DNA from 3 places in the Streptomyces sp. NPDC021080 genome. Region 3 is predicted to be linked to each of the others. Evidence: riboswitches for the same ligand, from Rfam matches in the RefSeq annotation. Region 3 holds a riboswitch; each other region holds the start of a gene.
The links. Region 3 has a riboswitch for cobalamin ahead of ACH4S8_RS16835 (ribonucleoside-diphosphate reductase subunit alpha). Riboswitches for the same ligand answer to the same signal wherever they lie in the genome.
Positions count from the first base shown of each region.

Region 1 (5,241 bases), on a different contig from region 3:
CGGTTCACGCAGCTCCCTCGCGGTCCATCCGCCCGGTCGCCCCGGCGGGCAGCAGCGCGGCCAGGGTCGTCCCGCCGAGAACCGCCGCGGCGTCCGCCTCGATACGGCGCCATATCCCGGGGAGTCCGGAGGCGGGCCCCGGGTAGTCGAGCCCGGCCAGCGGCTCGCCCCGCAAGGTGATCAGCTCACCGTCCACCGCGCGTACGACGTCCAGAAGGGTGATCTCGTCGGCGGGCCGGCCGAGCCAGTACCCGCCCTCGCAGCCGCGCTGGCTGCGGACCAGTCCGGCCCGGCGCAACTCGCCCACCACGGACTTGAGGAACCGGAACGGAACGTGTTGTGAGGAGGCCATGGCCTCGCAGGTCAGGGGGCGGGCCGGTTCGCGGGCGAGCTCCAGCAGGGCCCGCGTGGCGTAGTCCGCCTTCGCGGAAATATGCATGCGCACATGATGCCCGACGCGGTGTCCGCCGACCGGGTTTCTCCCCCTTCCCCGCATACATTGCGGGAACATTGCCGCAGGTGAACGGCAATGGACACCTCTTGACATCCTTTTCCGGGCCGCTCTAGCGTCCCCCTCCATGAGCGAGCCGCCCACGACCCCCGGCGAAGGTTTCCACCCCCATCTCCCGGACGCCGCAGCGCAGTCCGGACACCCGCTGCGCACCCGCCTGCACCACATCCGCGCCGACGCCCTCGACGGCGACACGGCGCAGACGGGAGGCATGCGCCGATTCGCCGCCATCAGCGGCACCACCGTCGGCTCCGAGAAACTGTGGATGGGCCAGACCCACGTCGCCCCCTCCACCGCGTCCTCGGACCACCACCACGGAGAGTCCGAGACCGCCATCCATGTGGTGAGCGGGCACCCCGAGTTCGTCTTCGTCGACGACTCGGGGGAGCGGCCCGAGGAAGTACGCCTGCGCACCTCGCCCGGTGACTACGTCTTCGTGCCCCCGTTCGTCCCGCACCGCGAGGAGAACCCGGATCCCGACGAGGAGGCCGTCGTCGTCATCGCCCGCAGCACCCAGGAGGCGATCGTGGTCAACCTGCCGCGGCTGTACGCGCTCGGGCAGGGCGACGAGCAGGCCTGACGGCCGGGCCCGGTCACCCGGTGGGTACGGTGGCGGGGAGATCGCCGTCACCGGCGAACCGAGCGGACCGTGGAAGGAACCACCGAGATCATGCGCGTCATCGTGGCCCGCCGCCGGACGGAGGCGTTCGGATGAACGGCACCGAGGCGTCCGGCGCGGAGGAATCCGTCCTGCTGCGCACCGACGGACGGGCCGCCCACCTCACCCTCAACCGGCCCAGGGCCCTGAACGCCCTGAACCACGCGATGGTGCGCCGGATCGACGAGGCGCTCACCGTCTGGGAGCACGACCCCGCCGTCGAGACCGTCGTCATCACCGGCGCCGGGGAACGCGGGCTGTGCGCGGGCGGCGACATCCGTGTCGTCCACGACGACGCGCGCGACGGGGACGGCACCGCCTCCGCCGCGTTCTGGCGCGACGAGTACCACCTCAACGCCCGGATCGCCCGCTACCCCAAGCCGTACGTGGCGGTCATGGACGGCATCGTCATGGGCGGCGGCGTCGGGATCTCCGCGCACGGCAGCGTCCGGATCGTCACCGAACGCTCGCGCGTCGCCATGCCCGAGACCGGCATCGGATTCGTCCCCGACGTCGGCGGGACCCGTCTGCTCGCCCTCGCCCCGGGCGAACTCGGCACCCATCTGGCCCTGACCGGCACCTCGGTCGGCGCCGGGGACGCGATCCTGTGCGGTCTCGCCGACCACCATGTGCCGTCCTCCTCGCTCCGGCAGTTCGTGTCCGACCTCGCGGACCGGCCCGTGGCGCAGGCACTGGCCACGCACACGCGGCCCGCGCCCCCGGCGGAGCTCGCGGAGCGGCGCGCGTGGATCGACGCCTGCTACAGCGCCGACACGGTCGAGGAGATCGTCCAGCGGCTGCTCGCGGTCGGCGACCCGGCCGCCAAGGAGACGGCGGAGATCCTCCTCGGGAACTCGCCCACCGCCCTGAAGGTCACGCTGGCCGCCCTGCGCCGCGCCCGGCGGCTCGGCTCGCTGGAGCGCGTGCTGGACCAGGAGTACCGGGTGTCCTGCGCGGCTCTGTCCGCCCCCGACCTGGTGGAGGGCGTCCGGGCCCAGATCATCGACAAGGACCGTGACCCGCGCTGGTCCCCGGCCACGCTCGCCGAGGTCACCGACGCGGACGTCGAGCGCTTCTTCGCCCCCCTCGGGGAGCGTGAACTCGGGCTGTCCGACGGCGCCTTCTGACCGCTGCGAGGACCCGCCACCTGGGACGAGAGGAAGATCACCCCGGTCGGCGCGGTCTTGGCGGGGTAGTCGGCACGCGGTACGGTCGGTCCGATATCGATGACGTCAAGACGGAAGCCGGTGGAAATCCGGCACGGTCGCGCCACTGTGAACGAGACGTCCCAGCCACGCTGGGCGCCGCGTGAGTCAGACCCGTAGGCGTCATCCTGTGCACCACCGAGATGGGACGCGAACTCCCGAGGAGGTCCTGCCATGGCGCAGACCGTCGCTCCGCCGACAGCCACCACTTCCGCTCTCCCCGCCAAGCTGCCGATCGGTGCGATCGTCCCCTGGGCGGTCTTCTTCGGCATCCTGATGCTGGTCCTGCTGTACTTCGTCGGCGCCGAACAGGGCGCCACCTCCGTCGTCTCCGGCGAGGACGTCCACGAGTGGGTGCACGACGCCCGCCACCTGCTCGGTTTCCCCTGCCACTGACGCGAGGGACAGCACTCACTCATGAACTCCGCAACGGTAAGAAACCTGCTCGTGCGCGGCATGCTCGCCGGCCTCGCGGCGGGTGTACTGGCCCTGGTCGTCGCCTACTTGCTCGGTGAGCCGACTGTCGACAGCGCCATCGGCTTCGAGGAGGCCCACTCGCACGCCCACGGGCACGAGGTCGAACTCGTCTCCCGCAGCCTCCAGTCCACCGCGGGCCTCGCCACCGGTGTCCTGGTCTACGGCGTCTCGTTCGGCGGCATCGCAGCGCTCGCCTACTGCTTCGCCCTCGGCCGCGTGGGCCGCTTCGGTCCCCGCGCGACCGCGCTCCTGCTGTCCGGGACCGCGCTCCTGGCCGTGTACGTCGTGCCGTTCCTGAAGTACCCGGCCAACCCGCCCTCGGTCGGCGACCCCGACACCATCGGCAAGCGGACCGCCCTGTACTTCCTGATGATGGTCCTCAGCGTGCTCCTCGCGGTGGGTGCCACCATCCTCGGCAAGCGCCTCGCCCCGAGTCTCGGCACCTGGTACGCCACCGTCACCGCGGTGGCCGCCTTCGCCGTCGTCATCGGCCTGGCCTACGAGTTCCTGCCCGTCATCAACGAGGTGCCCAAGGACTTCCCGGCCACCCTGCTGTGGCGGTTCAGGCTCTCCGCCCTCGCCATCCAGACCGTCCTGTGGGCCGGATTCGGCCTGGTCTTCGGCGAGTTGGCCGAGCGCATGCTCAACCCCAAGCCCGCGACGGTCGCCTCCGGGCGAACGGTTCCGACTGCGAGCTGAGTCGCCCGGCATGAAGGAGAGCCCCTCGGTACCGTCCGAGGGGCTCTCTCGCGTCAGGGCCGCGGAGACATGCCCGAGGCCGGTCTCACCGACTACCGGCTTCCTGCCGGACCGCCTCCGCCTCCGGACCGGGCTCGGCACCACGGCGCTCCTGGACCTGCGCGTAGGCCATGAGGCCGAACAGGACGACGAGCAGCACGGCCGACGAGCCGGCGGTGCCGAGGTCGAGTCCCCCCTTGGCGATCGGCTTGGTGAGGAAGTCACCGGCCGTCGCGCCGAGCGGGCGGGTGAGGACGAAGGCGATCCAGAACAGCAGGACGTTGGACACCGGCGGAACCTTCATCAGCGCGACGAGCACCGCGAGCAGCCCCGTGACGAGCAGTGCCCCGCCCAGGTAGCCGAGGCCGGAGCTGTCGGAGAGGAAGTCGCCCATCGACGTGCCGAGCGTGTTGGACACGAGGATCGCCGACCAGAACAGGGCCTCGCCGCGGAAGGTGACGATGTCCCGGATCTGGAAGGTCATCCCGCTCAGCTTCCAGGCGAGGAAGATCGCCAGGAGGAGCGAGATCAGGATGGCCGCGCCCTCGGGATAGCCCAGACCGAGGCCCTGCGGGCCCCAGCCGAGCGAGGTGGCGCCGCCCGAGAGGTACTTGGCGCTGGCGTCGCGGTTCATGAAGTCGGACATCGTGGTGCCGGCCATGCTGGTCGACAGGATCACGGTCCAGTAGAAGAACGGGTTGTACCGGCGGGACCTGAGCTGGACGACCAGCGTCACGACGAAGAGCAGGAACAGGATGATCGTGGTCACGAAGTAACCGAGCTTGAGGGTCTGGGCGAAGAGGTCACCCGCCGTCTCACCCAGGGTCGTCGCGGCGATCTTCATGATCCAGAACGCCAGAGTGACCTCGGGCAGCTTCTTCATCACGGATTTCGTCGTCAAAGGAGTTCTCCTGCGGCATGTGGGGGATTTGATCTCTGTCGAACCTTGACAAGGTCAACCTGAACGCGTCCTGAACGTGCGCGGCATACGTATTGACGTACTGCGCCCGTGCTGATCCCACTCTGGTTCTCGGCACCGTCTGCACCTCGCCCGATAGCAACGCCCGTCCGGCTCGAAGACCCGGCGGCGAGACGCCGGAGGGTCAAAGAGCAGGAGCACCGGAAGGTTTCCGGTGCTCCTGTGTACGGCGGCCGGGCGGCCCGTGTTCATGACGTGCGGTGCGGCCCGATGGGCAGGGCTGCTCGGGGACCGACGGGCGGGGCTGCTTCGGGGACCGTTCGCGCGGTCACCCGGCGCCGCGGCGGCCGGGGCCGGGCACCGGTGCGGTGCCCGGCCCGCGACTGCCGGTCCTGAGCGGTGGCCGGGCTCCGACCTGCCCCGCCACCGCCGTTCGTGTCAGCGGCCCTCGCCGCCGAATGCCTTCAGAATCCGTTCCGCCGCGAGCGTCGCCGTCAAGGCGCCCTCCCGTACCTGCCGTTCGAGGTCGGGAGCCATGGCCCGTACGGCCTGGTCGGAGCGCAGCCGGCCGAGGAGCTCGTCCCGGACCATGGTCCAGGTCCAGTCCACCTGCTGGTCACGGCGCTTGTCGGCGAGAGCGCCGGTCGAGTCGAGCAGCGTCCGGTGCTGTTCCAGACGGTCCCAGAGAGTGTCCAGGCCGGCCGACTCACGGGCGCTGCAACTCAGCACCGGC
Region 1 is NZ_JBIRQM010000002.1:598,974-604,214, reverse strand. It holds gene ACH4S8_RS06700 (DsbA family protein) at 1-8, opposite strand, end outside; gene ACH4S8_RS06695 (RrF2 family transcriptional regulator) at 5-439, opposite strand; gene ACH4S8_RS06690 (cupin domain-containing protein) at 579-1,091, shown strand; gene ACH4S8_RS06685 (enoyl-CoA hydratase/isomerase family protein) at 1,223-2,296, shown strand; cobalamin riboswitch at 2,362-2,508, shown strand; gene ACH4S8_RS06680 (CbtB-domain containing protein) at 2,549-2,770, shown strand; gene ACH4S8_RS06675 (CbtA family protein) at 2,792-3,550, shown strand; gene ACH4S8_RS06670 (hypothetical protein) at 3,636-4,490, opposite strand; gene meaB (methylmalonyl Co-A mutase-associated GTPase MeaB) at 4,947-5,241, opposite strand, start outside.
Region 1: linked by a shared signal. The riboswitch ahead of ACH4S8_RS06680 (CbtB-domain containing protein) and the one ahead of ACH4S8_RS16835 (ribonucleoside-diphosphate reductase subunit alpha) in region 3 are both predicted to bind cobalamin.

Region 2 (5,241 bases), on a different contig from region 3:
CGAGGGCAGCGAGCTTCCGGTGTTCTCGCTCTGGGCCGCCTACGTGCCGGAGGACGCCGAGCAGCGGGTCAATCACGCCTACGGCCTGCTGACGATCGCGAAGCCGTCGGTCCCGGGCGCGCTGCATCTCGCCTGGCCGCTCATCCGCCGTTTCACCGAACGTGTCTTCGCCCAGGACCGGATGGCGGTCGAGGCCGAGCAGCGTGCCTGGGACGAGCAGGGCGAGGACCACAACCACGAGGTGTTCCCGCTCATCCTCGACCTCCGCGACGTACTGCGCGCAGGCGGCGTACCGCTGCGGCCGGAGGCGGCGGCCGGATGCGCGCCGTGCGGGATGGCCGCCCCCGGACACCACACCGCCGCGCTCGCGGGCGACGCCGGTACGACGGGCCGCGCCGGACCGGCGCAGTCCGCCGGTCCGGCGGTGGAGGGCGTCGGCAGGCCCGAGTAGGTCCCGCCACGACGACGGCCCAAGCACCTACGCAGCGCACTCCGAACGAAGCCCCGGGCAGACGGGTTGTCGGCCAACGGCAGCCTTCTCCGCCTGGAGCCCCGGGGCATTGCCCACCCGTCCGGGCTGCGCCTGTCCGCTTCCGCGCTGCTGCTGCTGCGGCGGCGGCGGTGGTGGCGGTGGCGGGGGTTGGCCGCTCGGCGACGACTGATCAGTACCCGGCGGCGGCCGGCCTGCAGCCGCCGGGCGCTGACGCCCCTGGCCCACCTGCGCTGCGGTCACACCTTCGCCGAGCGCGCAGCCCGATTCCGCGCGGGCCTGCCCTCAGCCGTACCGCCGCGCGAAGTCAAAAACCAGGCTGCGGAGGAATGTCTGCTCGCACGAGGCGGACTCGCGCGGCTGGTATGCGGCCGGGCAGGTAGAAGAATCCGTTGCCGTTGTCGAGGAGCAACCCCTCATCGACGCCGTCCACGGACCAGAGATCGACCGACCCGCCGGTGTTGTTGATCTGAAGGAAGAACTCTGCTGCCTCCTCGCCCTGACAGACGAAGATCCCCTCCACCTCAGGGCGGCGGCTGCCGGCGATTCCCCGTGCGGCGCCCATCCGGGTCCAATCCAGGCCATGCTGAGCGATCGACCGTCGGTTGAGCACGGACGAAACGTGGAAGAGGTTCGGCGTATCAAACACGTCAGGAGTATAGGAGGCGGTGAGGCTTCCTCCTCAAACCTAGTCGGTCAACTCCAGGGTGAGGACGGCCTTGACGAGGCCGGTGACGCGGGTGGTGCCGCAGCGGAGCTTCCGCAGCAGGCGCCAGGGCTGGAGGGGCGTACGCCGAGGCAAGTCGGAGCCGCACGCAGCGCGGAACTCCCTCGCCCGCATGGCCTTCACGGGCAGCAGGGAAGGGACGACAGGGGAAAGGCGGGAAGCGCGAGGGCGACGCTTCCCGCCATCGCCCGGTCCCACACATGCCCTTCCCGTGTCCCACCTCACCATCCGAATGCCGGTCGCGGTCGGCCGCGCGGGCGAACTGCCCCTAGGCTGGGCGGTGCAGCTGGTTCGCCCCGTCCGCCAGGCGGGATGCGTCGTAAGAGGGAACCCGGTGGGAATCCGGGACTGCCCCGCAGCGGTGAGCGGGAACGACCGCCGTCATACGCACTGGATCCGACGTACGGGTCCGGGAAGCGACGGCCAATAGGTGTCCTCCGGCCGGAGGACGTGCCCGCGAGTCCGAAGACCTGCCCGTTGCCCGTGTGCGGACCGTTCCGCGCGCGGACATCCCGGTGACCTCGTGGGCGGGTCGGCGTACATACCAGGCGGAACGACCGTGCCTCGCCGCGCGGGATCGTGACCGCCCGGTTCGTCACCCCTTCGCGCTCGCGTCCCGTCCCGGGATCTCAGGGATTCATCTCGCGAAGGAGATCTCCGTGACCACCAAGTCCGCAGCCGCGGCAGCACGAGCCACCGTGTACGGCTACCCCCGCCAGGGCCCGAACCGGGAACTCAAGAAGGCGATCGAGGGCTACTGGAAGGACCGCGTCACCGCCGACGCCCTCCGGGACACCGCCGCCGAGCTCCGGCGGAGCAACTGGCGGCAGCTCGCCGACGTCGGCGTCCACGAGGTGCCCACCGGCGACTTCTCGTACTACGACCACGTCCTCGACACCACCGTCATGGTGGGCGCGATCCCGGAACGCCACCGCGCCGCCGTCGAGGCGGACGCCCTGGACGGCTACTTCGCGATGGCCCGCGGTACCCAGGACGTCGCTCCGCTGGAGATGACCAAGTGGTTCGACACCAACTACCACTATCTGGTACCGGAGTTGGGACCTGACACCGTCTTCGCCACGGACTCCACCAAGCAGGTCGCCGAGCTGACGGAAGCCCTCGCCCTGGGACTGACCGCCCGTCCCGTACTGGTCGGCCCCGTCACCTATCTCCTGCTCGCCAAGCCCGCCCCCGGCGTGCCCGCGGACTTCGAGCCGTTGACGCTCCTGGACCGGCTGCTTCCCGTGTACGCCGAGGTTCTCGCCGACCTGCGCGCGGCCGGCGCCGAGTGGGTGCAGCTGGACGAGCCCGCCCTCGTGCAGGATCGCACCCCGGCCGAGCTGAACGCCGCCGAGCGCGCCTACCACGAGCTCGGCGGTCTCGCCGACCGGCCGAAGCTGCTCGTCGCGTCCTACTTCGACCGCCTCGGCGACGCCCTGCCGGTGCTGGCCAAGGCGCCGGTGGACGGGCTGGCGCTGGACTTCACCGAGGCCGCCGCCTCCAACCTGGACGCCTTGGCCGCCGTCGGCGGGCTGCCCGGCAAGCGTCTGATCGCCGGCGTGGTCAACGGCCGCAACATCTGGATCAACGACCTTCAGAAGTCGCTGTCCACCCTCGGCACTCTCCTCGGGCTCGCGGACCGGGTCGATGTCGCCGCCTCCTGCTCCCTGCTGCACGTGCCGCTGGACGCCGCCGCCGAGCGGGACATCGAACCGCAGATCCTGCGCTGGCTGGCCTTCGCCCGGCAGAAGACCGCCGAGATCACCACCCTCGCCAAGGGCCTCGACCTCGGCACCGACGCCATCACCGCCGAACTCGCCGTCAACCGCGCCGAACTCGCCTCCCGCGCGGGCTCGCCGATCACGCGCGATCCGGCCGTGCGAGCCCGCGCCGAGGCCGTGACCGACGCCGACGCCCGCCGCGCCCAGCCCTACGCCGAACGCACCGCGGCCCAACGCGCCCACCTCGGGCTGCCGCTGCTGCCGACCACGACCATCGGCTCCTTCCCGCAGACCACCGAACTGCGCACCGCCCGCGCCGACCTGCGCGCCGGCCGCATCGACACGGCCGGGTACGAGGAGCGCATCAAGGCGGAGATCCAGGAGGTCGTCTCCTTCCAGGAGAAGGCCGGCCTGGACGTCCTGGTGCACGGCGAGCCCGAACGCAACGACATGGTCCAGTACTTCGCCGAGCGGCTCACCGGCTACCTCGCCACGCAGCACGGCTGGGTGCAGTCCTACGGCACGCGGTACGTCCGTCCGCCGATCCTCGCCGGCGACATCTCCCGGCCCGAGCCGATGACCGTGCGCTGGACGTCCTACGCCCAGTCGCTGAGCGACCGCCCGGTCAAGGGGATGCTCACCGGCCCCGTCACCATGCTCGCCTGGTCCTTCGTCCGCGACGACCAGCCCCTCGGCGACACCGCCCGACAGGTCGCCCTCGCCCTGCGCGACGAGGTAGACGACCTGGAGGCGGCGGGCACTTCGGTGATCCAGGTGGACGAGCCCGCACTGCGCGAGACGCTTCCTCTTCGGGCAGCCGACCGCCCGGCGTACCTGGCATGGGCGACCGAGGCGTTCCGGCTCGCCACGGCCGGAGTGCGGCCGGACACCCAGATCCACACGCACATGTGCTACGCCGAGTTCGGCGACATCGTCCAGGCCATCGACGACCTCGACGCCGACGTCATCAGCCTGGAAGCCGCCCGCTCCCACATGCAGGTCGCCCGCGAACTCGCCGCCCACGGCTACCCGCGCGAGGCCGGTCCCGGCGTGTACGACATCCACTCCCCGCGCGTCCCGAGCGCCGAGGAGGCCGCCGGCCTCCTGCGGGCCGGGCTCAAGGCCATCCCCGCCGAACGCCTGTGGGTCAACCCCGACTGCGGCCTGAAGACCCGCGCCTGGTCCGAGACCCGTGCCTCGCTGGAGAACCTGGTCGCCGCCGCGCGCACGGTCCGTGAAGAACTCTCCGCGTCCTGACAGCAGGTCCCATCGCCCGGGGGAGGACGCGGCCGCCGTCCTCCCCCGGCGCCCCGGCATCGGAGGAAGCACCCGCACATGGCTCTCGGTATCCCGAGCACACGGCACGACAGCGCAGTGTCCATTCGCGACCTGCTGGCACGAGGAGGCCGCTCCTTCTCCTTCGAATTCATGCCGCCGCGCACCGCGCAGGCCGAGGCGGGGCTCTGGACGGCGATCCGCCGACTGGAGGCCCTGTCGCCGACGTTCGTCTCGGTGACGTACGGGGCGGGCGGTTCGACGAGGGGCCGGACGGTCGACGTCACGGGCCGGATCGCGCAGGAGACCACACTCACCCCGGTCGCCCACCTCACCGCGGTCGGCCACAGCACTGCCGAACTGCGCAACATCCTCGGCCACTACGCCGACCAGGGCGTACGCAATGTTCTTGCCCTGCGCGGAGACCCGCCGGGAGACCCGCTCGGCTCCTGGACCATGCATCCGCAGGGGGTCCGGTACGCGGCGGACCTGGTCGGTCTGATCAGGGAATCCGGGAACTTCTGCGTCGGCGTCGCCGCTTTCCCCGAGCTGCATCCCCGTTCCCGTGACCGGGACGACGACATCCGCCACTTCGTCGCCAAGTGCCGGGCCGGAGCCGATTTCGCCATCACCCAGATGTTCTTCGACGTCGAGGACTACCTGCGCTTCCGGGACCTGGTGGCCGCGGCCGGCTGCGAGACACCGATCATCCCCGAGATCATGCCGGTCACCACCATCCGCTCGCTCCGGCGTATCCCCACGCTCTCCACCGCCGCCTTCCCGGCCCGGCTGGCCGAGAGCATGCTCGACGCGCAGGAAGACCCGAGAGCCGTCCGAGCACTCGGAATCGATCACGCCACCGCGATGTCCCGCCGCCTGCTCGCCGAAGGCGCTCCGGGACTGCACTTCATGACCATGAATCACTCGACGGTGACGACAGAGATCTATCAGAGCCTTGGGCTCCAGGCCTGAGCCTTCGAACACCGTTCCCGCGGGAATCCGTCGTCCCGCGCCGGTCGGCATCGTCG
Region 2 is NZ_JBIRQM010000034.1:29,351-34,591, forward strand. It holds gene ACH4S8_RS43375 (Rieske 2Fe-2S domain-containing protein) at 1-451, shown strand, start outside; gene ACH4S8_RS43380 (hypothetical protein) at 798-1,139, opposite strand; partial or broken gene ACH4S8_RS43385 (IS5/IS1182 family transposase) at 1,179-1,274, opposite strand; cobalamin riboswitch at 1,488-1,710, shown strand; gene metE (5-methyltetrahydropteroyltriglutamate--homocysteine S-methyltransferase) at 1,877-4,195, shown strand; gene metF (methylenetetrahydrofolate reductase [NAD(P)H]) at 4,274-5,185, shown strand; gene ACH4S8_RS43400 (dihydropteroate synthase) at 5,169-5,241, shown strand, end outside.
Region 2: linked by a shared signal. The riboswitch ahead of metE (5-methyltetrahydropteroyltriglutamate--homocysteine S-methyltransferase) and the one ahead of ACH4S8_RS16835 (ribonucleoside-diphosphate reductase subunit alpha) in region 3 are both predicted to bind cobalamin.

Region 3 (5,241 bases):
ATGTCGATCAGGCCGCGCTGCGGGATCTCCCACGCCGTGCGGTACAGGTCGCGGACGTCCTGCGGGACCCAGGTGAAGCCCTGGACCGAGCCGTTGGACTCGCGCAGCGCCTCACGGGTCTGCGCGTCCCACACGCCGAGCGCCTTCAGCTCGGCCACCAGGTACGAGTTGACCTGGAGGAACTCGCCGGAGAGCGTCTCGCGCTTGAACAGGTTCGACACCTGCGGCTCGATGCACTCGTACACGCCCGCGATCGAGGCGATGGTGGCGGTCGGCGCGATGGCCAGCAGCAGCGAGTTGCGCATGCCGACCTCGGCGATCCGCTCCCGCAGGGCGGCCCAGCGCTCCGGCCAGTTCAGCTCGACGTCGAAGTGGTCCGGGTGCAGCACACCGCGGGCGGTACGGGTCTTCTCCCAGGCCGGGAGCGGTCCGTTGCGCTCGGCGAGGTCCGCGGAGGCCTCGTACGAGGCGAGCATGATCCGCTCGGCGATCCGGGTGGACAGGGCGCGGGCCTCGGGCGAGTCGAAGGGGATCCGCAGCTTGAAGAAGACGTCCTGCAGACCCATCGCGCCGAGGCCGACCGGACGCCACTTGGCGTTGGAGCGGCCCGCCTGCTCGGTCGGGTAGAAGTTGATGTCCACCACGCGGTCGAGGAAGGTCACCGCGGTGCGCACGGTCTGATCGAGCCGCTCCCAGTCGATGTCCCCGCCGGTCACGAACGCGCCCAGGTTGACCGAACCCAGGTTGCAGACCGCCGTCTCCCCGTCGTCCGTGACCTCCAGGATCTCGGTGCACAGGTTCGAGGAGTGGACCGTGTGACCCGGCTCCGCCGTCTGGTTGGCGGTGCGGTTGGCGGCGTCCTTGAAGGTCATCCAGCCGTTGCCGGTCTGCGCGAGGGTGCGCATCATGCGGCCGTAGAGGTCGCGGGCCGGGATGGTCTTCCTGGCGAGGCCCGCCTCCTCGGCCTTGCGGTAGGCGGCGTCGAACTCGTCGCCCCACAGGTCGACCAGCTCGGGCACGTCGGCCGGGGAGAACAGCGACCAGACGCCGTCCTCGTTCACCCGGCGCATGAACTCGTCCGGGATCCAGTGCGCGAGGTTCAGGTTGTGCGTACGCCGGGCGTCCTCACCGGTGTTGTCGCGCAGCTCCAGGAACTCCTCGATGTCGGAGTGCCAGGTCTCCAGGTAGACCGCGGCCGCGCCCTTGCGCCGGCCGCCCTGGTTCACCGCGGCGACCGAGGCGTCGAGCGTCTTGAGGAACGGGACGATGCCGTTGGAGTGCCCGTTGGTGCCGCGGATCAGCGAACCGCGGCTGCGGATGCGGGAGTACGACAGGCCGATGCCGCCGGCGTGCTTCGACAGCCGCGCCACCTGGTGGTAGCGGTCGTAGATGGAGTCCAGCTCGTCCAGCGGGGAGTCGAGGAGGTAGCAGGACGACATCTGCGGGTGGCGCGTGCCGGAGTTGAAGAGCGTGGGGGAGGAGGGGAGGTAGTCGAGGCGGCTCATGAGCCGGTAGAGCGCGGCGACCTCGTCCACCGAGCGGACGGTGTCGTCCTCCGCGAGACCGGAGGCCACCCGGAGCATGAAGTGCTGGGGCCTCTCGACGACCTTGCGGGTGATCGGGTGCCGGAGCAGATAGCGGCTGTGCAGCGTGCGCAGCCCGAAGTAGCCGAAGCGGTCGTCGCCCTCGGCGTCGATCAGCGCGTCGAGGGAGGCCGTGTGCAGCGTCACGAACGCGGCCGTACGGTCGGCGATCAGACCCTCGCGGTGGCCGACGGCGACCGACTCGGAGAAGGTGCTCACGCCCTGGGAGGCGGCCTCGGCGGCGATGGTGATCGCGAGCAGGCGGGCGGCCAGCCGGGAGTAGGCGGGGTCCTCGGAGATGAGACCCGCGGCCGCCTCGGTGGCCAGTTCGCGCAGCTCGGCCTCGTCGGCCCGGGCGGACCGGCCGCGCAGCGCCGCGGCGGCGACCCGGCCGGGGTCGGCGTCGGGGAGGTCGGCGGTCAGCTCCGTCAGGGTCCGCAGCAGCACGGTCCCGGGACCGTCGGTCTCCACCGGGGCCTGCTGCGCGGTCACTGAAGCCGGATCGGCTGGCGCGATGGTCACGTGTGGCTCTCCTAGCTCGGCACGGGGCCTCACGGGCGGGAGCGGGGCACACGGGAGCGCTTTCGGGCAGCAGCGCACCGCGTCCACCGGCCCATTCCGCGAGGCCCGGACGTCGTCGGCACCCGGGCCGGACGGCCGGGGCGCGCTGTCGGCAGGTCCTCGGACTGACGCGAGTACGGGCACACGCAGACGCGAACACGCACAAGTACACCGTTGCGGGACAGTTCCGGATTTGCACCGGATTCCCCTGCGGCGACAGCGACCATGAGCATACATCTTGTGCCGGGCTTCGGGACTGCCCCCACATCTTGTGTCCGCTTGATGCCCGGGAGCGCTACGGAGTGTGTCGGAGCGTCAACTCGTAGGTGAGCGGCAGGATGCCGTCGAGCTCCGGCAAGGGGCTCCGGCCGCGGTCCGGGCCGCGATCCCGCCGACGACGGGGTGCTCCTTCGGCCGGGCGCTCCTGACGACGACGTCCGTGCGAGTGGGTGTGCCCGACCGGCACGGCGGCGGGGGGGGGGGGGGGGGCCGCCGCCGCCCCCCCCCCCCCCCCGGCGGCGGGCGGGGGGGGCGCCCCCCCCCCCCGCCCCCGCGGCCCCCCCCCCCCCCCGCCCGGCCGCGGGGGGGGCCGCGTCCCCGCCGCCGAGGGGGTGTTCGGTGGGCCGGGGGCGCGTGCGGCCGCGGCCGGTGGGTGTGGGTGTGCCCGACGGGCCGGGGGGGGGGCCGCCGTTTTTCCCCCGGCGGCCCGCCGCCCGCGGCTGTCGCGGGACCTGTCCCCGTCCCTGTGGCCCGAGGCGGGGACAGGTCCCCCGCGGGTCCTAGTGGCTCGCGTCGGCCGTGGCCGGCGGGAGTTCCGTCTCGACGCCGGGGTCGCCCGCGTCGGCCGTGTAGTCCCCGGGCGAGGTCTCGTCCACGCCTTCCGGGGCCTTGAACGCCCTGAGGGCGAAGGTGAGGACCACGGCCACGGCCACGTTCAGGACGAACGCCGTCAGACCGATGTAGCCGATCTCCCCGATGCCGGGGATCTCCTTCGAGCTGCCGCCGAAGTGCTTCTGGGTCGGCGAGGCCACCCCGTAGGCGGCGATCGTGCCGTAGAGCATGCCGACCGCCCAGCCGCCCAGCAGCGCCCAGCGGTGGAACCAGCGGGTGAAGAGACCGCCGACCAGCGAGGGGAAGGTCTGCAGGATCCAGATGCCGCCCAGCAGCTGGAAGTTGATCGCGACGGTCTTGTCCATGGTCAGGACGAAGACCAGCGCACCCACCTTCACCAGGAGCGAGACCAGCTTGGAGACCCTGGTCTCCTGCCGCGGGGTCGCGGCCGGATTGATGAAGTCCTTGTAGATGTTGCGGGTGAACAGATTCGCGGCCGCGATCGACATGATGGCCGCCGGGACGAGGGCGCCGATGCCGATGGCGGCGAAGGCGACGCCCGCGAACCAGTCCGGGAACATGTTCTCGAAGAGCTGGGGGATGGCCAGTTGGCCGTTGGTGACCTTCACCCCGGCCGCGATCGCCATGAACCCGAGCAGCGCGAGCAGCCCCAGCATCAGTGAGTACAGCGGCAGGATCGTGGTGTTGCGGCGGATCACCTCCCGGCTGCGGCCGGACAGCGTCGCGGTGACCGAGTGCGGATACATGAACAGTGCCAGTGCCGAGCCGAGCGCGAGCGTGGCGTACGTCCACTGGCCCGCCTCGGCCGGGACGAGCCCGCCGGCGCCCGCGGCCGTGTACTTGGCGCCCGCCGCCTTGAAGATCTCGTCGAAGCCGCCGAGCTTGATCGGGATGTAGATGATCGCCACCGCGATCACGATGTAGATCAGCGTGTCCTTCACGAACGCGATCAGAGCGGGCGCCCGCAGGCCCGAGGAGTAGGTGTACGCGGCCAGCACACCGAACGCGATGAGCAGCGGCAGGTCCTTGACGAACCAGTTGGAGGACGCGCCGCCGCCCAGGCCCATCACGTCCAGGACGGCCTGGATGCCGACGAGTTGGAGCGCGATGTACGGCATGGTGGCGAGGATGCCGGTGACGGCCACGGCGAGGGACAGGCCCTTGGAGCCGAAACGGCCGCGCACGAAGTCCGAGGTCGTCACATAGCCGTGGCGGTGCGAGACCGACCACAGGCGGGGCAGGAAGGTGAAGATCAGCGGATAGACCAGGATCGTGTACGGCACGGCGAAGAAGCCGGCCGCGCCCGCCGCGTAGACCGCCGCGGGCACGGCGACGAAGGTGTACGCGGTGTAGAGGTCGCCGCCGAGCAGGAACCAGGTCACCCAGGTGCCGAAGGACCGTCCGCCCAGGCCCCATTCGTCGAGCGTGTGCTCGTCGGCGGCCCTGCGCCAGCGCGCGGCCAGGAAACCCATGACCGTGACGGCCAGGAAGAAGAAGATGAAGACGCCGAGAGCGACGCCGTTCACACCGTCTTTCATGCTTCCGCACCCTCCTTCACGGAGGTGCGGGCCCGTTGGTCACGCCGCCACAACTGGTACGCGATCACGGTCAGCAGCGTGGAGAGGGGTACCCACAGTATTTGGTACCAGTAGAAGAACGGGATACCGATGAACGCCGGCTCGGTCTTCGTGTAGGAGCCGACCCACAGCATCGCCACGAAGGGCGCGAGCAGGCACAGGCCGATCACCACACGTACCGGTGTCACCACCGGTGGTTTCACTTCGGGCAGGTCTGACACAGGTCGTCTCCGTCCCCTCATCGATCACCTGGGTAACGCGCAGGCAATCTAGGGGACGGTCCGGCTTTAGGGAACACCGCAGCGCGGTGGCGGCTGTGGAGGGTTCGTGTCGGGCACGGGGTCCGTGCCCCGTGCCCGAGGAACGCTCCGCGGCGCTCAGTCCTGCGGGCGCTTGAGGCGGGCGACGAACTTGTACCGGTCGCCGCGGTACACCGAGCGCACCCATTCCACCGGCTCGCCCTGCCGGTCGAGCGAGTGGCGGGAGAGCATGAGCATGGGCAGGCCCACGTCGGTGCCGAGCAGTCCGGCCTCGCGCGGGGTCGCCAGCGAGGTCTCGATGGTCTCCTCGGCCTCGGCGAGATGGACGTCGTACACCTCGGCGAGCGCGGTGTAGAGAGAGGTGTACTTGACCAGCGACCTGCGCAGGGCGGGGAAACGCTTGGCGGA
Region 3 is NZ_JBIRQM010000006.1:224,868-230,108, reverse strand. It holds gene ACH4S8_RS16835 (ribonucleoside-diphosphate reductase subunit alpha) at 1-2,105, opposite strand, end outside; cobalamin riboswitch at 2,238-2,387, opposite strand; gene mctP (monocarboxylate uptake permease MctP) at 2,924-4,534, opposite strand; gene ACH4S8_RS16825 (DUF3311 domain-containing protein) at 4,531-4,794, opposite strand; gene ACH4S8_RS16820 (GntR family transcriptional regulator) at 4,951-5,241, opposite strand, start outside.